Regions from separate parts of the Pseudoalteromonas sp. S554 genome, predicted to be linked through region 1. Evidence: predicted binding sites of a transcription regulator. Region 1 holds the regulator's gene; the other holds the start of a gene.
The links. The regulator FliA, encoded in region 1, starts transcription of late flagellar genes. The targets are predictions, from matches to a motif close to CTAAAGNTNNNNNNNNNNNNGCCGATA.
Positions count from the first base shown of each region.

Region 2: the regulator FliA is predicted to act here: its motif matches at 1,540-1,566, upstream of CWB65_RS02765 (DUF3530 family protein).

Region 1 is NZ_PNDV01000033.1:60,772-64,188, reverse strand. It holds gene flhF (flagellar biosynthesis GTPase FlhF) at 1-556, shown strand, start outside; gene CWB65_RS08155 (MinD/ParA family ATP-binding protein) at 549-1,409, shown strand; gene CWB65_RS08150 (RNA polymerase sigma factor FliA) at 1,436-2,146, shown strand; gene cheY (chemotaxis response regulator CheY) at 2,186-2,569, shown strand; gene CWB65_RS08140 (protein phosphatase CheZ) at 2,588-3,355, shown strand; gene CWB65_RS08135 (chemotaxis protein CheA) at 3,371-3,417, shown strand, end outside.
Region 2 is NZ_PNDV01000005.1:69,597-73,013, reverse strand. It holds gene rapA (RNA polymerase-associated protein RapA) at 1-669, shown strand, start outside; gene rluA (bifunctional tRNA pseudouridine(32) synthase/23S rRNA pseudouridine(746) synthase RluA) at 863-1,516, shown strand; gene CWB65_RS02765 (DUF3530 family protein) at 1,636-2,541, shown strand; gene djlA (co-chaperone DjlA) at 2,524-3,381, opposite strand; gene murU (N-acetylmuramate alpha-1-phosphate uridylyltransferase MurU) at 3,415-3,417, opposite strand, start outside.

The DNA.
Region 1 (3,417 bases):
TTTAATCACAACAGACACATACAGAATTGGTGCTTATGAGCAACTCGCCACTTATGGCCGAATTATAGGTTGTGGTGTAAAGCAAGTTAAAGATGCTAATGAATTAGCTGAAGTTTTATATCATTTACGAAATAAACGACTAGTATTAATTGATACTGCGGGTATGAGCCAACGCGACTTGCGCTTAACTGAGCAACTTAATACGCTAATGCGTAATCAGCGTGTTGATATTCGCAGTTATTTAGTGCTCAGCGCAACATCGCAAATACATGTGTTGCAAGAAACCGTTAGGCACTTTAAAAAAGTGCAGTTAAGTGGTTGTATATTCACCAAATTAGATGAATCTTTAAGTTTAGGTGAGATTATTAGTATAGCGATTCAAAATCGCCTTCCAATAGGGTATCTTACTAACGGTCAACGAGTACCAGAAGATATTCGAGTTGCAAATGCTGAAAAACTAGTTAAAAAGGCTGAGCAACTCTATTTAAAAAGAGCAAAAGCACAACATTCAAGGCACCAAGCAGTGGCGCCAAGCACAGTAGGGATGTATGATTAACACAGTATTAGATCAAGCAAGTGGCCTGCGCAAAATGAGTCAAAACAATAACAACGGCGTAAAAGTTATCGCTGTCACTGGCGGTAAAGGTGGAGTAGGAAAAACAAATGTTTCTCTGAATACTGCAATTGCATTAGGCCAGCAAGGTAACAGAGTGTTGGTTCTTGATGCCGATTTAGGCTTAGCAAACTGTGACGTTATGCTAGGACTACGTGTTGAACGTAACTTATCACATGTTTTATCTGGTGAATGTGAACTTGATGAAATTTTAGTTGAAGGCCCCGCAGGTATAAAGATTGTACCCGCAACGTCAGGCTCTCAAAGTATGGTTGAATTGTCGCCTTCAGAGCACGCGGGACTTATACGGGCTTTTAGTGAATTAAATACAGAATTTGATATTTTAATTGTCGATACAGCCGCAGGTATTTCAGACATGGTGCTGAGTTTTTCTCGCGCGGCACAAGACGTCATGGTTGTTGTATGCGACGAGCCCACATCGATTACAGATGCTTATGCGCTCATTAAAGTGTTGAGTCGCGAGCATGGTGTATACAAATTTAAAATTGTTGCAAATATGGTCCGTAGTATGCGTGAAGGGCAAGAGTTATTTGCTAAACTTTCCAAAGTGACCGATCGTTTTTTAGATGTATCAATGGACCTGGTCGCAACGGTTCCCTACGACGAAAATATGCGCAAAGCAACGCGTCGCCAAAAAGTTATTGTAGAGCTTTTTCCTAATTCGCCGGCGGCACTTGCGTTTCAAGCGTTAGCAACAAAAGCAGTTAAATGGCCAATACCTAATCAACCATCAGGTCATCTGGAGTTTTTCATAGAGAAACTAGTAAACGGCTAATTATGACAACATTGGTGAATAAAGTTATGGGATATCAATCAGCACAAAATTTAAATGTGATTGTTGAAAAACATGCATCACTTGTCAAAAAAGTGGCATGTCATCTTATAGCGCGTTTACCAGCCAGCGTGCAGCTGGACGATTTAATACAATCAGGAATGATAGGTCTGATTGAAGCATCTAAAAGTTTTGATGCAACCAAAGGGGCTAGCTTTGAAACTTTTGCGGGGATTCGTATTCGTGGGGCAATGCTTGACGAGATGCGACGTGGCGATTGGGCACCCCGTTCAGTACATCGTAAAAGCCGTTTGGTGGCCGAAACAATTGCATTTTTAGAAAAAAGCTTAAACCGTGAGCCGACAGATATAGAAGTTGCTGAAAAACTTGAAATTTCGTTAAATGAGTACCATCATATCTTAAACGATGTAAATGCAAGTAAAGTACTCGGTATTGAAGACCTTGGTGTTGATGAAGATGCCATCAGTCCAGTGGGCCAAGATTTAGCGCTAGACAAACCGTTTAATAATGTTAAAAATGAGCGGTTTAACGAGTCTCTATTAGGTGCAATAAAATCTTTACCAGAACGTGATGCAATGGTGCTGTCTTTGTACTATAACGATGAAATGAATTTAAAAGAAATAGGGCATATACTCGATGTAAGTGAATCGCGTGTAAGTCAAATACATGGTCAGGCGATGATTAAGCTTAAAGCTAAAATCAATGACTGGATAAATTAGTAGTAAGTAAACAAGGTTAAGACCTCACTGGGGGATGTTTTGGATAAAAACATGAAAATTCTGGTTGTTGACGATTTTTCAACAATGAGACGTATTATTAAAAATCTGTTGCGTGACTTAGGTTTCACTAATGTTCAAGAAGCAGATGATGGGTCAACCGCTTTGCCAATGCTACAAAATCAAGTATTTGATTTTGTTGTTACCGATTGGAATATGCCAGGAATGCAGGGTATAGACCTACTTAGAGCAATACGTGCGGATGATAAGCTTAAACACATTCCAGTATTGATGGTAACGGCTGAAGCTAAAAAAGAACAAATTATAGCGGCAGCCCAGGCAGGTGTTAATGGTTATATCGTTAAGCCATTTACTGCTGGAACACTCAAAACTAAATTAGAAAAAGTATTTGAACGTTTAGGCTAATGATAGGGGGAGAGGCTTATGTCAGCACTTGCTGCGCCTCAAATAACTTTAGAACAAGCTCGTCAGCTCGTTGTTTTTCTAGAAAACGGTGAGCAAGACAAAGCCAATCAGTTAATTTTAGATACCGCTTCTAAGGAGCAATCTGAAATATTTGCTGAGGTTGGAAAGTTAACCCGTCAATTGCATGAAGCTTTAAAAAGCTTTGAGCTAGACACTCGCTTATCTGACTTAACTACCGATGCTATTCCAGATGCAAAAAAACGGCTCAATTATGTTATAGAAATGACAGAAAATGCCGCGAATAAAACAATGGATGCTGTTGAGGCTAGCCTACCAATTGCTCAACAGTTGGCAGACGAAATATCTCATATCAAACCGACATGGGATCGCCTAATGAATCGAGAGATTGAGTTAGGGGAGTTTAAATCGTTATGCCACAGCATTGATAAGTTTATGAACAATTCTCATCATAAAACCGATGAGCTGCAAAGTTTGATGACTAATGTACTTATGGCACAAGACTATCAAGATTTAACCGGACAAGTTATTCGCCGAGTTATTGAGCTTGTTAGAGAAGTTGAAGAAAGCTTAATTCATCTTTTGACAGCCTTCGCTGATCAAAGCGAAAGTAAAGCCGAAAAAATAGAACAACAAAAAACAAATGAACCATTAGACGAACAAACTTTAGCAGGTCCAGAAGGCCCTATTATTGATAAAGAATCACGTAATGATGTTGTATCTGATCAAGATGAAGTCGATGATCTTTTATCAAGTTTGGGCTTCTAAGAGGAGAGTAACTGCATGTTTGAAGTCGATGAAGATATTTTACAAGACTTTCTTGTAGAGGC
Region 2 (3,417 bases), on a different contig from region 1:
ATGTTAAGCGCATCATTTCCATCGCTTAAAGATGACGGCATGACAGTGACCTTTGACCGTGATACTGCTCTTTCGCAAGAAGATGTACATTTTATCAGTTGGGATCATCCAATGGTGCAAGGCACGATGGATATGATTTGTGATGATGACTTTGGTAGCGCATCGGTTGCTTTACTCAAAAACAAAAAACTCCCTGCGGGCACCTTTTTTGTTGAGCTTATTTTTGTAGCCGAAGCAATGGCGCCTAAAGCATTACAAGTGGGCCGCTTTTTACCCCCAACGCCTATTCGCATATTACTTGATAAAGCCAGTAATAACTTAGGCGAAAACGTCGCATTTGACGGGTTTAACCAACAGCTTTCAGCCGTTGGTCGTCAAACAGCAAGTAAACTTGCGGGTGCACTACAAAGCGCAATTCACCCTATGATCACAACAGCAAAAGACATGGCACAAGAAAAACTCGAGGTTATTCGTGCACAGTCGCTAGCTAAAATGCAAACGTCTCTTAGCGAAGAGCAAGAGCGATTAAGCGCGCTCAAGCAAATTAACCCTAATATTCGCCAAGAAGAAATTACCTTTTACGATAAGCAACGCACCGAGCTAACTGCACACATTGAAAAAGCGCAGTTACAACTAGACGCAATTCGCTTAATCGTGGTTTCTCACTAGGGTTTTGAGCTTTTAGTTGTTAGTAAAAATTGCAAACAACAGCAGCTAAGTAAAGCGTGGTATTTATACCGCGCTTTTTTATATTCAAAAAAGCATATAAATTAGAAGCCTTCGTACAGGCTATCAATGTTTTCCTTGAGCCTTTGCCCTTGCTACCTTAAAATAATGTCCTTCAAAATCATTAAGGCCGGCCGTGTTAGTTAATTACAACCCCCCAATGAATCCGTATTTAACCATACTTTTTCAAGACGACGACTTGCTTATTGTTAATAAACCCAGTGAATTATTGACCGTGCCGGGTAAAGATCCTAAGCATGCCGACAGCTTAATTAACCGCGTTAATCGCGTGTTTCCAACCGCAAGAATTGTTCATCGTCTTGATATGGCAACGTCTGGCATACTCTGCCTTGCTATGAATAAAGCTGCACACCGACATTTAAGTATGCAATTTCAAGATCGCGAAACCGCTAAGCGTTATATAGCTCGCGTTTTTGGTAAGCTTGAACAAGACAATGGCTCGGTTGATTTACCCCTTATTTGCGACTGGCCTAATCGCCCAAAGCAAATGGTAGATCATGAAAATGGCAAGCCATCACTCACTCATTTCAAAGTACTTGAACGAGAGGAAAACGCCACACGCGTAGAGCTCACTCCAATTACGGGGCGTTCACATCAATTGCGCGTACACATGCTAAGCCTTGGCCACCCTATTTTAGGTGACCGACTCTATGCTCATAAAGAGGCACTTGCAGCCGCACCGCGTTTACAACTCCACGCACAAATGTTGCAACTAAAACACCCTGTCACCGAACAAGTAATGACCTTTGAAGCAGAACCCGAGTTTTAATGGGCTCAATTACTTAGGAAAAATTAAACTTTTAAACAAGCATGCCGATACCTAACTAATGACGACTGGTTGAGCGTGTTATGGTGTTTTTGCAATTATTTAAAAAGGTTCTGTGTTACATGGCGTTTAGCTGTGTAGCCCTTTTAGCACTCTGTACAACGGCTGCAGAACATATTGCCCCGCCTTCTTTATCAAGTATTGAAAATAGCGATATTAAACGCCTTTTACCTACCGACGAAGTAAAAACAATGCTAGCAGGTGAAACTGAATTTTTAAGTTTACGTAGTGAATACATGAGCGCTGATTTTAGAGGGATTGTATTACTTATTCCCGATTGGCAATCAACCCCTACCAACAATGCTGGAATGAGTTACTTACGCAAAGAGCTTAACAATTTAGGCTACACCACCTATGCGATGACCACCCCTGATATTGATTGGCAAGCGAGTAAAATAGCTGAGCCTGCTGCAGAAACAGCACCAAGTGCCGCCACTGAAACAGAGAGTCAAGCCAACAGTGAATCAGAGCAGCCTAATGCTTCAAGTAAAAATGAAGCGCTTCATCATGTGGATGCCATTGAAGCCATCAGCGACGAAATACTCGATAACTACAAACTAAATTTACTTGCTCGCTACAAAGCGCTTTACCAAACCGCGATGCAAGAACCCACAAATATCGTTGTGATTGCGCAAGGCACCAGCGCAGGGGTGTTAACTGAGTACTATGCAGACTTTCCACAAGAGCGTATTGATGCGTTTATTAGTGTAAGTAGCTATCTGCCCAATGCAAAACGCAATAAAAGCTTAACCCAAACAACGTCTCTTGTTACGCCTGCACTTTTAGATATTTATTACGCCAGCGACAACCGTGATATTTTAATTAACTTAAAAAATCGCCAGCGCTGGGTTAACCGAAACGCTAAGTTTGACTACCGCCAGCGCCAGTTATTTGGGCTTCGTGATCAACCTCAACAACATGCTCGGCTAACAAAAGAAATAGACGGCTTTTTACGCCGCCTTTTTTAAATACTCATAGGCTGCTTGAATGTCTTGGCTTTTTTTAACCGCCAATTCCATCATATGTTTTGGTAAACCTTGCGATACTAATTTATCAGGGTGATGTTGCGCCATTAACTTACGGTACGCCACTTTTACTTCCCGCTCTGTTGCCCCATCGTTAAGTCCTAAGAGCCCAAGCGCTTGCGCACGATTCATATTATTGTTGGGGGGTACATGGTGCCCTGAGCCTTCTTTATAACTGCTACTTTGCCCTTGCTGCTGTTGGTAACGCTGTTGCTGTTTTCTAAAGTTAAATTCAGCTTGATAGCGTTTAAGTACAAACGCAAAATGAGTTTTAGAAATACCTAACTGCTTGCTTACTTCACTCAATAACTGCTTTTCTTGCTCAGCTAAAATGCCATCAGAAAACGCCATTTGAATTTGTATTTCTAAAAATAATTGCAGTAAGTCATGACGCTTAGCAAAGCGTTCTTTAAAATCATAGACGGTTTCTTTTAATGAAAAGTCGCTTTGTTTACCCGCTTGAAAAGCATGCTGTGCTTCACGGCGCTCTTCGCCTTTCAACCCCATTTCGTCCATAAATAAGCTAGCAGCTTTAATGTGTACCTCGCTTACTCGGCCATTAGACTTTGCAATATGCCCCATCACTGCAAAGCAGCTTGAAAAGAATAGCGCTTGGCGCTCGTGGACATCATCACCATTAAATAAACTTGAAAAACCACCCGCCTTATCAAAATTATTTTTTAAGCTTTTATCAAATAAATGACCAAGGTATAACCCTAAAATAGCACCAAAAATTTTGCCAAACATAAAGCCAAAACAAAATCCGAGTATTTTTCCCCACATGTAAACGACTACTCCTATTAATTATGTGTCGGCTTA